DNA from 2 places in the Solwaraspora sp. WMMA2065 genome. Region 2 is predicted to be linked to the other one. Evidence: riboswitches for the same ligand, from Rfam matches in the RefSeq annotation. Region 2 holds a riboswitch; the other holds the start of a gene.
What was found. A riboswitch is a leader RNA that binds a small molecule or an ion and turns the genes downstream of it on or off. The one in region 2 is predicted to bind cobalamin.
Positions count from the first base shown of each region.

Region 1: linked by a shared signal. The riboswitch ahead of O7610_RS16640 (ribonucleoside-diphosphate reductase subunit alpha) and the one ahead of O7610_RS05915 (VWA domain-containing protein) in region 2 are both predicted to bind cobalamin.

Region 1 covers NZ_CP128361.1:3,673,203-3,681,044, reverse strand. Annotated here, with positions in the region: gene O7610_RS16650 (ABC1 kinase family protein) at 16-1,356, shown strand; gene O7610_RS16645 (DUF1702 family protein) at 1,415-2,431, shown strand; cobalamin riboswitch at 2,586-2,795, shown strand; gene O7610_RS16640 (ribonucleoside-diphosphate reductase subunit alpha) at 2,938-5,313, shown strand; gene O7610_RS16635 (ribonucleotide-diphosphate reductase subunit beta) at 5,310-6,392, shown strand; gene O7610_RS16630 (aminotransferase family protein) at 6,424-7,758, opposite strand; gene O7610_RS16625 (aminotransferase class III-fold pyridoxal phosphate-dependent enzyme) at 7,755-7,842, opposite strand, start outside.
Region 2 covers NZ_CP128361.1:1,270,088-1,277,929, reverse strand. Annotated here, with positions in the region: gene O7610_RS05930 (TetR/AcrR family transcriptional regulator) at 1-260, shown strand, start outside; gene O7610_RS05925 (cobyrinic acid a,c-diamide synthase CobB) at 275-1,699, opposite strand; gene cobO (cob(I)yrinic acid a,c-diamide adenosyltransferase) at 1,693-2,295, opposite strand; gene O7610_RS05915 (VWA domain-containing protein) at 2,295-4,283, opposite strand; cobalamin riboswitch at 4,364-4,491, opposite strand; cobalamin riboswitch at 4,603-4,776, shown strand; gene O7610_RS05910 (CbtB-domain containing protein) at 4,809-5,009, shown strand; gene O7610_RS05905 (CbtA family protein) at 5,027-5,785, shown strand; gene O7610_RS05900 (hypothetical protein) at 5,833-6,174, shown strand; gene O7610_RS05895 (hypothetical protein) at 6,446-7,069, opposite strand; gene O7610_RS05890 (hypothetical protein) at 7,210-7,530, shown strand.

The DNA.
Region 1 (7,842 bases), 2.4 Mb from region 2:
CCAGGAGGAGGAACAATGCCGTTCTCGCTTGCCTTCATCAGCCAGGGCGCGCACCGTCGACCGCGTCGGCCGATCCGCCATCATCCGGCGGTCCGGGTGCTCACGATCTGCGGTCACCTGACGCGCATCGTCCTTCGGGCTGCGGTCGCACTCAGCGGGGCCGGTTTGCGGGGACGTCTAGCCGACCGGTACGCCTGGCAGCGGTTGGCCGGTGACCTGCTCGCCGACGCGGCCGAGCGACTCGGTCCGACGTACATCAAATTCGGTCAGATCCTCGCCACCCGGGTCGACGTCGTCCCACCCGCGGTGGCCGCGCGGCTTGGTCGGCTGTTCGACAAGGTCACACCGCCGTCGATCCGGCCGCCGATCACCGGGAGCGTCGGTGCCGCACTCGATGGCGGTGTCGGTGGTCTGCGGCGAGTAGCCGCAGGTAGCGTCGCGGTGGTCTACCGGGGCCGGCTCCGAACCGGAGAACAGGTCGCGGTGAAGGTGATCAGGCCCGGGATCGATGCCGTGATCGACACGGATCTCGCGCTGTTACGCGTGGCCGCCCGCGGCGTCAGCACGCTGCCCAGGTTTCGGCGCGCACCACTGGTGGAACTCGTCGACCAGCTCGGTGCCGCGATACGTCGGCAGCTCGACCTGTGCGCCGAGGCTGATGCGTTGCGCCGGCTCCGCCGAAACCTGGCGCATCTCGATGGGGTACGGGTGCCCAGCGTGTACCGCGAACTGTCGGACCGGACGGTGCTGGTGACCGAATACCTGTCGGACATCCGCCTCAGCCTCCCCGCCGCGCCTCCGCAGACGGCCCTGGTGACAGCCATGCGGGCAGCCTTCCAGATGGTCTTCGTTGACGGATTCGTGCACTGTGACCTGCACCCCGGCAACCTACATCTGGCAGCGCACCGGGTGACCGTGCTCGACGCCGGCTTCGTTCACGAGCTCACCCCGATCGCCCGGCGGGCCTTCGCGGAGTTCTTCCAGGCGATGGCGTCCGGCGCGGGTGACCGGTGCGCCGAAATTCTCCTGGCCACGGCCGACCGGGTCGAGCCCCCGGCAGACCTCGTCGGGTTCCGCTGCGACATCGCGGCGCTGGTGGTCGCGGCGGCTGGCCGGCCCGCAGGTGAATTCAACCTTGCGGATTTCGCATACCGGATGTTCGCCGCCCAACGCACGCGCGGCCTCTACGCAGATGTCCAGTTCGTCTATCCGATCTTGGCGCTTCTCGTTTTGGAAGGTCGGGTGCGCCAGCACGCGCCGGACGTCGATTTTCAGCGGGTGGCCATGCCCTACGTGCTGCGGGCGCTGGCTGACACCGTCTCGCTGCCGGGCTGGCGGCCGTCGCCGACCCGATAGCCAGCGAACCGCGGCGTTCGCAAAGTCGGAGAAGATCGGCGGCACCCGGTTCCAGACGATGGGTACATCGCTACCAGATCGAACATCCTGGAGTCGTAACATGCCGTGCTCATGGCGATCACTGCGCCGCCGACTGCTGACCCTCACCCCGGACGGGACGGTGGCCGTCCGTCGTGGAACTGGCCTGGCTGACACCACTACCCGAAGCGTCTTCGAGATGGTGGACCGCACGGTACAGGCCGGCTTCGACGCGGCCCTGGACTCGACCAGCGTCGGCGAGCTGGAGGCCCGGTTGGACCGCACCGCGCGGGACTTCAGAAGCTTCGCGTACGAGGGGGCCGCGGCGGCGTACGCGATGCTCGACGCGGTGGCCCCGACCCGGACCCGTCGGGTGGGCCGACTGCTGACTGGACGCGGCGCGGCACATCGCTTCCTGATCTACTTCGGGGTCGGGCGGGCGATAGGCCGGCTGCCCCGGTTCCGGTGGCGGTCGGTGCTGCCCGCCGACCCGGTGCTGCACTGGCTGGCAGTCGATGGCCTCGGCTTTCACCGGGCGACCCTCGACCCGATCAGGCATGTTCGCCAGCAGTACCGGGCCGACGTGGCGGGATGGCCGCACGGAGACTTCCGGCACTACCTGGATCGCGCGCTTGACCAAGGCACCGGCCGGGCGATGTGGTTCGTGGAGGGTGCCGACGTCGATCGGGTGATCGCGACCGTCGGGCGGTTCCCGGCCGACCGTCACGACGATCTGGTCAGCGGCGTCGGTTACGCGGCGACCTACACCGGCGGGGTGAGTGAGCCGGCGCTGCGTCGGCTGTGGCAACTCAGCGGCGAGCATCGCTCCTTCCTGGCTCAGGGCGCGGCTTTCGCCGCGCTGGCTCGCGACCGGGCAGGGCTGGTCAACGCGCACACGCGGACGGCGGTGGCCGTGCTGTGCGGCACCAGCGTCGAACAGGCGGCCGACATCGCTGAACGATCGGAGACCGATCTGTCACCGGACGGTGCGCTGCCGAGTTACGAGGTCTGGCGACAGCGGATCGCTGACCGGTTCACCTCCCGCAGCCGTCGCTAGTACCCCGACGAGGAGGGTGCCGAGCACCGCCCCGGACAGGCCCCATAGCACGCTTCTCACCCGACGGTTCCTCCTCCGCGTACCCGGTGCGACCCGACGCCGCGACACGCCGAACACAGTATCTGGTGTTGCGTCTTCTAGCTTGCTCCCATATATGGTGTACCCCGCAGCTGGTTCGGCCGCCCCTCGGCGGTGGTCGAGGCAAGAGGGAACCCGGTGTGAGTCCGGGACTGCCCCGCAGCGGTGAGTGGGAACGACCGCCGTCACCGAGCACTGGGCCCGTGGCGGGTCCGGGAAGCGACGGCCAATAGGCACGAGCACGACGCCCACGAGTCCGAAGACCTGCCAGCGTGCCGCACGCGTCGCGTGCGGTGGTCGAAGGCCGCGCGGGACGGCCGACGCCGACGACCGGTCGACACCCGGCGGAGCAGACCGTCAGGTGAGTGACCGGTGGCGTCCTCCCCGCGTGTCCGTCGACCGGTGGACAGGCACGACAAGGGGAACCGATGCAGGTACGCAAGCGCAACGGCGACACCGAACCGGTGGACGTCAACAAGATCGTCAAGGCGGTCGAACACTGGGTCGCCGACCTGGACGAGGTCGACCCGCTGCGGGTGGCGACCCGGACGATCAGCGGACTGTACGACGGGGCGACAACCGCCGAGCTGGACAAGCTGTCCATTCAGACGGCGGCAGAGCTGATCGGCGAGGAGCCGCAGTACTCGAAGCTGGCGGCCCGGCTGCTCGCCGCCTACGTGGACAAGGAGGTCCGCGGCCAGCAGGTGGCCAGCTTCAGCCAGTCCATCCGCTACGCCCACGGCCTCGGGCTGATCGGCGACGACACCGCGGCCTTCGTCGCCCGCAACGCCCGCAAACTCGACGACGCCGTCGACGTCGACGGCGACCTGCGCTTCGAGTACTTCGGGCTGCGTACGGTGGCCGACCGCTACCTGCTGCGGCATCCGCAGACCCGGCTGGTGGTGGAGACGCCCCAGTACTGGCTGCTGCGGGTGGCGTGCGGGCTGTCCCAGACGCCGGCCGAGGCGGTCGACTTCTACCGGCTGATCTCCAGCCTGGCCTATCTGCCCAGCTCACCGACGTTGTTCAACTCGGGCACCCGGCACACCCAGATGTCGTCGTGCTTCCTGGTCGACTCGCCGCGCGACGAGCTCGACTCGATCTACGAGCGTTACCACCAGGTGGCGAAGCTGTCGAAGTTCTCCGGCGGGATCGGCATCTCCTGGTCGCGGATCCGTGGCCGGGGCGCGCTGATCCGGGGCACCAACGGCAGGTCGAACGGCATCGTGCCGTTCCTCAAGACCCTCGACGCCGGGGTCGCGGCGGTCAACCAGGGCGGCCGCCGCAAGGGCGCCGCCTGCGTCTACCTGGAGCCGTGGCACCCGGACGTCGAGGAGTTCCTGGAGCTGCGGGACAACACCGGCGAGGACGCCCGGCGCACCCACAACCTCAACCTGGCCAACTGGATCCCGGACGAGTTCATGCGGCGGGTCGAGGCGGACGCCGACTGGTCGCTGATCGACCCGTCCGACGCACCCGAGCTACCGGACCTGTACGGCGAGGCGTTCGACGAGGCGTACCGCGCGGCGGAGAAGAAAGCGGTCCGGACGGTCAAGGCCCGCGACCTGTACGGGCGGATGATGCGCACCCTGGCGCAGACCGGCAACGGGTGGATGACGTTCAAGGACGCCGCGAACCGGCTGTCCAACCAGACCGGCGAGCCGGGCAACACGATCCACCTGTCCAATCTGTGCACCGAGATCCTCGAGGTCAACAGCGACACCGAGACCGCCGTGTGCAACCTCGGGTCGATCAACCTCGGCGCGCACGTCACCGCCGACGGCGTCGACTGGGACAAGCTGCGCGCCACGGTCCGTACCGCCGTGGTGTTTCTCGACCGGGTGATCGACATCAACTACTACCCGGCGGCGCAGGCGGCGGCGTCGAACCCGCGCTGGCGGCCGGTCGGGCTGGGGTTGATGGGCCTGCAGGACGCGTTCTTCACGCTGCGGCTGCCGTTCGACTCGGCGCCGGCCCGGGAGCTGTCCACCCGCGTCCAGGAGGAGATCTTCCTGACCGCGCTGGAGACCTCCGCCGGGCTCGCCGAACGGTTCGGCCCGCATCCGGCGTACGCCGAGACCCGGGCCGCCCGGGGCGAGCTGCACCCGGACCTGTGGGGTGCCGAGGTCGGCCAGCCCGAACGGTGGGCCCGGCTGCGGTCGACGATCGCCGCACACGGCCTGCGGAACTCGCTGCTGGTCGCGATCGCGCCGACCGCGACGATCGCCTCGATCGCCGGCTGCTACGAATGCATCGAGCCGCAGGTGTCCAACCTGTTCAAACGCGAAACCATGTCCGGGGAGTTCCTGCAAATCAACACGTACCTGGTCGGCGAGCTGAAGGCGCGCGGGCTGTGGACGGCACCGGTCCGGGAGCAGATCAAGCGGGCCGAGGGGTCGGTGCAGGGTGTCGCGGACCTGCCCGCCGACGTGCGGGAGCTGTTCCGTACCGCATGGGAGCTGCCGCAACGGGCGCTGATCGACCTGGCCGCCGCCCGCGCCCCGTACGTCGACCAGTCGCAGTCGCTGAACCTGTTCCTCAGCGCACCGACCATCGGCAAGCTGTCCTCGATGTACCTGTACGCCTGGAAGTCCGGGCTGAAGACCACCTACTACCTGCGGTCGCGTCCGGCGACCCGGATCCAGCAGGCCACCGTCGGCATCGCGCCGACCGTCGGGCCGACCGTCGGGCCGACCGTCGGGCCGACCGTCGGGCCGGTCGTAGGGCCGGTTGTCGCGACCGGCGACGACGAGGCGTCGGCCTGCTCCCTGGAAAACCCCGAAACCTGTGAGGCCTGCCAGTGACCACCGTCTCCGAAACCAACACCGACGCCGCGACCGCTAATGCCGCCACCGCGACCGCCGCCGCAGCTGCGGGCCGACGGCAGCTGTTGCTCGACCCCGGCATGGACCTGACCCTGCGGCCGATGCGGTATCCGCAGTTCTTCGACCGGTTCCGGGACGCGATCAAGAACACCTGGACGGTGGAGGAGGTCGACCTGCACTCCGACCTGCCGGACCTGGCCAGACTGTCGGCTGCCGAGCGGCACCTGGTGTCCCGGCTGGTCGCGTTCTTCGCCACCGGCGACACCATCGTCGCGAACAACCTGGTGCTCAACCTCTACCAGCACGTCAACTCCCCGGAGGGCCGGCTCTACCTGTCCCGGCAACTGTTCGAGGAGGCGGTGCACGTCCAGTTCTACCTGAACCTGCTGGACACCTACGTGCCGGACGAGCGGGAGCGGTTCGCGGCGTTCGCGGCGGTGGAGAACATCCCGTCGATCGCCCGCAAGGCCGAGTTCTGCTTCAGATGGATTGACTCGATCTTCGAGCTGCGGGAGCTGCGCAGCCGCGCCGACCGACGGGCCTTCCTGCTCAACCTGATCTGCTTCGCCGCCTGCATCGAAGGGTTGTTCTTCTACGGCGCCTTCGCGTACGTGTACTTCCTGCGGTCCCGGGGTCTGCTGCACGGTCTCGCCTCGGGCACCAACTGGGTGTTCCGCGACGAGTCGATGCACATGGCGTTCGCCTTCGAGGTGGTGGACACGGTCCGCGCCGAGGAACCGGACCTGTTCGACTCCGAGATGGAGCAGCAGGTCAGGCAGATGCTGGCCGAGGCGGTGGAGTGCGAGGTGCAGTTCGCCGCGGACCTGCTCGACCAGGGCGTGTCCGGGATGTCGCTGGTCGACATGCGGGAGTATCTGCAGCACGTCGCCGACCGGCGGCTCGCGGTGCTCGGCATCGAACCGATGTACGGGTCGAAGAACCCGTTCGCCTTCATGGAGCTGCAGGACGTGCAGGAGCTGTCCAACTTCTTCGAGCGGCGGGTGTCGGCGTACCAGGTCGGGGTGACCGGCTCGGTGACCTTCGACGACGACTTCTGACCCGCGTCCCCGCCCGGCCCGCCGCGACCGGCTACTCCGGCTCGGTCGGCTGTCCCGCCGAGGCCGGCTCGGTGACGGCGCGGATCGCCGCCGCCGTGCCGACCGCGATCTCCTCGACCTCGTCGGCGGAGACGACCAGCGGCGGGCCGAGCAGGATCACGTCACCGTCGACGCCGTCGGCGCAGCCGGTTCCGCTGTAGAGCAGCAGACCGGCGTGCCGGGCGGCGGCGACGACCCGTTCGGCGACCCGGGCGGTACGGGCGTACGGCCGCGCGGTGTGCTGGTCGGCGACCAGTTCGACGCCGACCAGCAGACCGCGACCGCGGACGTCCCCGACGTACGGCGAGTCGGCCAGCTCCCGGCGCAGGGCCCGGCGCAGCGACTCGCCGGCCCGCCGGCCCGCCGCGACGAGGTCCCGCTCGCGCAGCACCCGCAGCACCGCCCGGCCGGTGGCCGCGCCCACCAGGTGGTGCGAGTAGGTGAAGCCGTGGGTGAAACCGGTGGGCGCGATCGTGTCGTGCACCGGGCCGGAAGCGACGGCCAGACCCAGCGGCCAGTAGCCCGAACTGGCACCCTTCGCCGCCACCAGGATGTCCGGGCGTACGCCCCAGTGGTCGACGCCGAACCAGGTGCCGGTACGGCCGAAGCCGGTCATCACCTCGTCGGCGACGAGCAGCACCCCGTACCGGCGGCAGACCTCGGCGACGGCTGGCCAGTAGTCGTCCGGCGGGACGCAGGCACCCAGCCCGGCCCCGGCGATCGGCTCGGCGATGAACGCCGCGACCGGCCGGGACCGGCACAGCTGCGCCAGCGCCGCCGCGTGCCGCGCCCCGCAGCCGACCGGATGGGTGTCCGGGAACGGGCAGCGGTACTCGTACGGGGTCGAGGTGTGCACCGCCTGCTCCAGCCACGGCAGGTACGGCGCACGCAGCCCGGCCCGACCGGAGACGTCCAACGCGCCCCGGGAGTTGCCGTGGTAGGAGCCGACCCGGCCGACGATCAGGTGCCGGTCCTCGCCCCGGGCCAGATGGTAGGCGCGGGCCATCTTCAGCGCGGTCTCCACCGCCTCGCTGCCGCCGGAGACCGGGAAGACCAACGGATCGTCCATCGGCAGTACGGCCGCGAGCTCGGCGGCGTACTCCTCCAGCACGTCGGCGCGGAACATCGAGCCGTGCGCGTACGCGACCGCGCCGGCCTGCTCGGCCTGCGCCCGGACCACCTCGGTGACGCCGTGGCCGATGCCGACGACGATCGCCCCGGCGGCCGCGTCGAGGTAGCGCTTGCCGGTGGTGTCCCACAGCTGCGCGCCGAACGCCGAGGCGATCCGTGGCGCGTCGTCGGACACCCGGCCGAAGACATGGCTCATCCCGGTACGGCGACGGCCCCGCCGGCTGCGATCTCCCCGCCGGCTGGGGCCTTTCCGTTGCCGGCGACCTTTCCGTTGCCGGCG
Region 2 (7,842 bases):
GGGCGGCGATGCCCGCCGACCCGCTGCGCGAGCCGGCCACGGCCGCCGCCGGCACCCGGCTGCTGGAGGTGTTCCTGGCTGTACTGCGCGGCTACGGGCTGGACCCGGCCGCAGCCGTCCACGCCACCCGCTGTCTACGGGCGACCGTACACGGCTTCGTCGCGTTGGAGGTCGCCGGCGGCTTCGGCCTGCCCGAGGACCTGGAGCAGACGTACGACCGGCTCATCGCGATGGTCGTCACCAGCATGCCGCGCGACTGATCAGGGCCCGACCGTCAGGGCCCGACCGGGGGGTGACGCGGGCCGGGTAACCGCCGGCGCGCGGCGGCGACCAGCCGGGCCGCGATCCGCGGCCGTGCCGCCCAGTGCAGATGCAGGTACGACGCGTGCACCCCGGCGGCGACGAAACCCTCCGGCGCGGCCCCCCGCCACCCCCAGGCCGGTGCCGCGCCAGCGCGCGGCGACACCTCCGTGCGGTGGAACTCGTGCCCGGTCAACCGGCTGCCGGTCGGCAGCGCCACGCTGTCGTTCAGCGCCACCGCGTCGCGGTAGCCGAGGGTCAACCGGGACGTCATCCGGGCGTCCGCCGGCAGCACCCCGCACATCGGGGCCCCGTCGAGGGTGCGGCACAGCCACAGCAGGCCGGCACACTCGGCGACGACCGGCGCTCCGGTGGCGGCGACCGCCGCCACCTGCGAGCGCAACCCGACGTTGGCGCTCAGCTCACCGGCGTACACCTCGGGGAAGCCGCCGCCGACGACGAGCGCCGCCGTGCCGACCGGCAGCTGCTCGTCACGGACCGGATCGACGGTACGCACCTCGGCCCCGGCCGCCGTCAACAGCTCCACGGTCTCCGGGTAGCCGAAGCTGAACGCCGGGCCGGCGGCGACCGCGACGACCGGTCGGCCGTCGGCCGGTCCTGGCTGCCCGCCGGCGCCCACCCCGGCACCGAGGTCGGGGGCATCGTGGACGGCAGCCGCCGGAGACCACCGTTCGACCGTCATCACGGCCGCCGTGCGCGCCACCGCCGCCACGGCGTCCAGGTCGACCGACGCGGCGACCAGCGCCGCCAACGCCTCGACCGAGGCGCGGGCCTCGGCGGTGCGTTCGACCGCCGGCACCAGACCCAGGTGCCGCGAGGGGGTGTCGACCGACGGCTGTCGACGTAGCACCCCGAGCACCGGGGTGCCGACCTCCGCGCAGGCGTCCCGCAGCACCTGTGCGTGCCGGTCGGAGCCGACCCGGTTGAGAATCACCCCGGCGATGTGGACCTGACCGAACGACCGGAAGCCGTGCACCAGGGCAGCCACCGACCGGCTCTGCCCGGCCGCGTCGACGACCAGCAGCACGGGCGCGGCCAGCAGCGCCGCGACGTGCGCGGTGGAACCGACGTCACCGGCACCCACCCGGCCGTCGTAGAGACCCATCACGCCCTCGATCACGGCCAGATCGACGCCGGCGACACCGTGCGCGAACAGCGGCGCGACCAGGTCCTCGCCGACCAGCACCGGGTCCAGGTTGCGGCCCGGCCGACCGGCGGCGAGCGCGTGGTAGCCGGGATCGATGTAGTCCGGGCCGACCTTGAACCCGGCGACCCGGACCCCACGTTCGGCGAAGGCGGCGAGCAGGCCGGTGGCCACCGTGGTCTTGCCGTGGCCGGAGCCGGGTGCGGCGATCACCACCCGGGGTACGGCTACCACTCGATGCCCTGCTGACCCTTGCGTCCGGCATCCATCGGATGCTTGACCTTGGTCATCTCGGTCACCAGGTCGGCGAGGTCGATCAGCTCCGGCGCGGCGTCGCGGCCGGTGATCACCACATGCTGGCTGCCCGGCCGGTCGCGTAGCACCGACACCACCTCGGCGACGTCGATCCAGCCCCACTTGATCGGGTAGGTGAACTCGTCCAGCACGTAGAACCGGTACGCCTCGGCGGCCAGGTCCCGACGGATCTGCGCCCAACCTTCGGCGGCCTCGGCGGCGTGGTCGCGTTCGGTGCCGGGGCGCTGGATCCAGGACCAGCCCTCCCCCATCTTGTGCCAGGTCACCGGCGCCCCTCGGCCCGACTCACCGAGGGTACGTAGGGCCGCCTCCTCACCCACCTTCCACTTCGGAGACTTGACGAACTGGTAGACGACCACCGGCCAGCCGGTCGACCAGGCCCGCAGCGCCATCCCGAACGCCGCCGTCGACTTGCCCTTACCGGGGCCGGTGTGCACCGCGAGCACCGGCTGGCGACGCCGGGCCCGGGTGGTCAGCCCATCGTCGGGAACGTGTTCCGGTCTTCCCTGTGGCATCAGGCCGCCCTCAGCCGGTCGTGGACATCCGGACCCGACGCCGCCAACGCGGCCAGCGGCAGCCACTGCGCGGTGAAGCCGGCCGCGAGCCGGCGGGCCAGACCGAGCCGCACCGGGCCGGCCTCGCAGTCGAGCACCACCATCGGCGTACCGGCGAGCACCGGTGCCAGCGTCGTCGGGTCCGGTCCGGCGGTCGCCCGCCCGTCGGTGACCAGCAGGACCAGCGGCCGACGGCGCGGGTCCCGGCGGTGCTCGGCGGCGACGGTGGCCGCGGCGACGCGCAGCCCGGCGGCGATCGGGGTACGGCCACCGGTGCGCAGCTGCGCCAGCTTGGCGACGGCCACCTCGTGGCTGCTGGTCGGCGGCAGCACCACGTCGGCGGCGGCACCCCGAAAGGTGATCATCCCGATCCGGTCCCGCCGGTGGTAGGCGTCGCGCAGCAGCGACAGCACGGCGGTCTTGACCACCGTCATTCGCTGCCGGGCCGCCATCGACCCAGAGGCGTCGACCACGAACAGGATCAGGTTCGCCTCCTGGCCGACGTAGCGGGCCTGGCGCAGGTCGGCGGGGGTGATCCGGCGGGCACCCCGGGACGCGGCGGCGCGCACCGTTGCCGGTAGATGCACCGTCGACGGCCGTCCGGTCGGCGACCCGGCGCCGACTACCCGGCCCCGGTCGGCGTGGGCCGCCGAACGTCGGCCGGGCGTCGCGCCCGCACCGAGCCCGGGGAGCCGCAGTGTCCGGGGCCGGTACGCGGGCCCGGCCGCCGCCGGAGCCGGACCGCCCGGCGGTACGCCGTCCGGCTGCTCGGCACCGACCGCCGGACCGTCGGCGTCTGCCGTAGCTGGCTCAGGATGCCGGCCGGCGTCCGAGTCGGGCGCGCCGGGTGGCGGCCCACCGTCCGAGTCGGGCGGGCCGGGTGGCGGCCCACCGTCCGGTAGTGGCGGACCCGGCGGCGGAGGAGGATCGGGATCGTCGCCGCACTCGTCACGCAGCACCTCGTCGAGGCGCTGCTCGTCGGCGCCGGGCGGGTCGAGCGGGTCACGGCGCCGCCGGTGCGGCAGCGCCAGCCGGGCTGCCTCGGCGACCTCGGCGGCGGTGACCGCCGGTTGGCCCCGCCAGGCGGCCAGCGCGACGGCGGCGCGGGCCATCACGATGTCGGCCCGCATACCGTCCACCTGGTACGCCAGGCAGATCCGGGCGATCCGGTCGATCTCGGCATCGGGCAGCGTGACCGCAGGCAGGGCCGCCCGCGCATCGCGTACCCGCAGTGCGAGCTGGTTGTCGGCGGACTGCCAGCGGTCCGCGAACGCCACCGGGTCGGTCTCGTACGCGAGCCGACGGCGCACCACCTCGGCCCGGTCCGCCACCAGGGTCGGTGCGGCCACCGACACCATCAGCCCGAAGCGGTCCAGCAACTGTGGACGCGGCTCGCCCTCCTCCGGGTTCATCGTGCCGACCAGCAGGAACCGGGCGGCGTGGCTGACCGACACCCCGTCGCGTTCGACGTGGGCCCGGCCCATCGCCGCCGCGTCCAGCAGCAGGTCCACCAGATGGTCCGGCAACAGGTTGACCTCGTCGACGTAGAGCAGGCCCCGGTGCGCGGCGGCGAGCAGCCCCGGCTCGTACGCCTTCACGCCGGCGCTGAGCACCCGCTGGATGTCGAGGGTGCCGACCACCCGGTCCTCAGTGGCGCCGACCGGCAACTCGACCAGTGCGGCCGGGCCGCCACGCGCGGTCACCGGCGCGGTGTGCGGCCCGTCCGGGCAGGCCGGGTCCGGGGCCGCCGGGTCGCAGGCGAACCGGCAGCCGAGCACCCGGTCGACCTCCGGTAGCAGCCCGGCCAGCGCGCGGACGACCGTCGACTTTGCGGTGCCCTTCTCACCCCGGATGAGCACTCCGCCGATGCCGGGGTGCACCGCGGCGAGCAGCAGGGCCTGCCGCAGGTCGGGCAGGCCGACGACGGCGGTGAACGGGTACGGCGTCATGGCAGGGGCCGACAGGTGTGCATGGTGAATCCCTCCCGCGGGTGTCCACGCCCGCGTACCGGTGGACCAGCGAGCGGCCGGAGTCTCCTGGCTGCCGGATCGACGTCGCGTCCCGAGCCTTCCCGCCATCGGGGCAGTGGCTGTCTCAGGGGGACGCGACTCACCGGTCACAGTGGCGGGACCGCCCCGGATTCGCACCGGGTTCCTCCGCGCACCGCTCGTGCCGGTCATGCTCCCCCACCCGCGGTCCACCGTCAATGTGGCGCCGGTCCCGTTGCCGGCCACGGCCACAGCCATTGCCCGGCCGGTCACGACGGCGGTACGCTGCGCATGCCACGGTGTTCGGGAAGCCGGTGTGAGTCCGGCGTGGTCCTCGCCACTGTGACCGGGAAGTGTCCGATCCACCATGCCACTGGGCCGACGACGGTCCGGGAAGGCGGGACGGCTGCGACGATCCGGGAGCCAGGAGACCGGCCGTGGCACGCACCGCATCGCCACGAGGCATGGACGAGGGGATTTCCTGGCATGACTGCACCTTCTGTCGGCGGAGAGGTCACCACCACCGCCATCCGCGTACCGCTCGCCGGTTGGTTGCTGGCCGCCGTCGCGGCGGTCGTCATCTACCTGGTCGCGCAGGACAACGGGCTGGTGCTGGCCGGTGCCGCCGAGTTCATGCACGAGTTCACCCACGACGGCCGGCACGCCCTCGGCGTACCGTGCCACTGAGCGGCGGCCAAGCTCCGATGACTACCTACCCGTTCCGCGCGGTGCTGGGCCGCGGACTGCTCGCCGGTACGGCCGCCGGCGCGGCAGGTGCGGTGGCGGCCCTGCTGATCGTCGAACCGCAGATCGAGTCGGCGCTGGTCGTCGAGGAGGCCCGCGCTGCGACCGGGACGGCCGGACACAGCCACGACGAGGAGTTGGTCGGTCGGGCCATGCAGGTCCTCGGCGGGCTGGTCGCCACCGTCGCGGTGGCGCTGTGCCTGGCGTTGATCGTCGCCGTGGTCTTCGCGGCGACCCGGCACCTGCTGCCCGGCCGCGACGACTTCCGCCGCGTGGGGCTGCTCGCCGGGCTCGGCTTCGTCGTGGTGGCGCTGCTACCGGCGATCCACTTCCCGGCCAACCCGCCGGGCGTCGGCGACCCGGACACCGTCAACCAGCGCACCGGGCAGTATCTGTCGTTCATCATCGCCGCGGCCGCCGTCACCTGGCTGGCGCTGCTGACCCACCGGCGGCTGACCGGCTGGGCGCGGCCGGCTCCCTACCGGACGGTGGTCGCGGCGGCGCTGGCCGTCGTCGGGTACGCCCTGCTGCTGGCGTTCTCGCCGGCAACCGGGGTCGACGTGCCCGCCGATATCCCGGCGGCGCTGCTGTGGGAGTTCCGGCTCGCCTCGCTGGCGCAGCTCGCCACGATGTGGACGGTTTTCGGGGTGGTGTTCGGACTGCTGCTCACCCCGGCCCGGACCGGTGACCGGCGGCCCACGCTCGCCAACGTCGCGTGACGGCGGAGCTTGGCCCGGCGGGACCGGCACCCGGGCACCCCGCCCGGGTGACCGTCTGCCGGGGCTGCTGCTGCGGCACCCGCCGCAAACACCCGGACGTCGACCACGACCGGCAGCTCGACCTACTGCGCGCGGCCGCGCCGGTACGGGTGTCCGACTGCCTCAACGCCTGTGACCGGTCCAATGTGGTGGTGGTGCAGCCAGCGGTGTTGGCCCGCCGACTGGGTGCCCGCCCGGTGTGGCTCGGCGGGGTGCACGACGAGACGGCACTGTCGAGCGTCGTCGACTGGATCGCCACCGGCGGGCCGGGCCTGGCCGCACCGCCGGACCGGCTCGCCGGGCTGCGCTTCGCCGCCCCCCGCTGGGGAAAGTCCGCCCCGACGTCCTGACCGCGTAGTGCCGTCGCTTGCCGGCCACCGCGTTCCGGCGGCCGACAAGCGACGCCCCCGAACGCGCGCCTGCCCGGATCACGGTCACCCATTGGCGCACGTTCGACAAGGTACGGCGCGAACCGATTGCACAATCGTGCAACCGTCCGGTGCCGTGGCTTCTCCCCTACGGCGTTGTTACTGTGCTGAGCTGACGGCTGTGACACGGGGAACGGGGAGCATCAGGACGCACGGCCCGACTGCGGTTGCACCACTGACCCGGTGGGGCGCCTCACCCGATGCCGATCTGGTCTACCGGGCGCTGACCATGCTCGGTGCCCGCAGCAGCGGTCAGTTCGCCCACGAGCTGGGGCTGACCCGCAAACGCGTCAAGGTCGCACTCGACGAACTGAACGGCCTGACGGCGGCCGTGCCGACCGCCGCCGGCTGGCGGCCGTTGCCAGCCGGTCCGGTCATCGCGCGGCTTCGCCGGCCAGCGCAGCCGGTACGGCGACAGGACGTCTGGCGCCAGCATTTCCGTACCGTGCACGGCATCGACCTGCCCGGCCCGGACGATCCGGCGGTACGCAGCCTGGGCAGCCGGGCCGCCGCCCGCGACCGGGTGCGGCGGCTGGTCGCCGCCGAACGGCACGAACATCTGACCATCAACACCGAAGTGATCAGCGCGGCGGCCTCGGCGGAGGCGATTCCGCTGGACCGCAGCCAGCTGGACAGGGGTATCCGGGTCCGGGTTCTGCAGCGGCCGCCCACCATCGACGACCACAGCCGCTATGATCCTCGTGGCAGCTACCCTGGCGTGACTGTCGGCAAGCGGCGTGTCCGCCACGCCGGTGGCCGCAGGTACGCCGACGCCGTCATGGGCGGCTTCGCCGATCCCCACCAGCGATCCGACCATCACGGACTGGTGGACTCCGGCTGGCTGCGCCACCGGCCAGTTGAGCGGCCTCGTGGCGGACCCCGACCTCGGTACGGTGCTGCCCGGGCGAGGCGGCGCTCTGCACCACCTACACGGACAACTACCGGTTCGGGGTCGCGGTGTTCCGCCCCGATGACAGGCCGGCCTTCGTCTTCCGCTCCCAGTTGGTGCCGTACCACCCGACCGACGCCTCACCGGTGCGGATCGTGTTTCCGGGCGGGGTGCCACCGGCGAACCGGGGCGTCTGTCTGATGCGCTCGGAGCAGGTCCGCCTGGCCTGCGTCGAACTCGTCGGTGAGCCGGACGGCACGGTGGCCGCCCGACCGATCCCGGTCGACCACCCGCTGGTCGTCAAAATGATCACCTTCGATGATCAGACGGAACTGCCCGTGCCGAGTCCGGGCTGCGCCAACTGTGTGGCGTTCCCCGAGGAACAGTGACCGCCGGGGCCGTCGGGCAGGCGGGACAGGTCCGGCTGCGGCAGCGTGCCACAGCCGGACCGGGGACGATCAGCGACCGGCGGTGCCGTAGTACGCGGTGCGCATGATCTGCTGCATGTCGTTGAGCATCGGCATCCGCAGGTTGGCCGGTGCGCACTGCGGCCATGCCGATCACCTCGTTCGGTCGGCACCGGCGGCACCCCGCCGCCGGTGCGCGACCTCATCGTCACCCGGTACGGTGATCGGTCGCTGCCGCCGTACGTGCCCGATCGCCGGGACCTAGGTCAGCCGACGATCGATCCACTGTGGCCG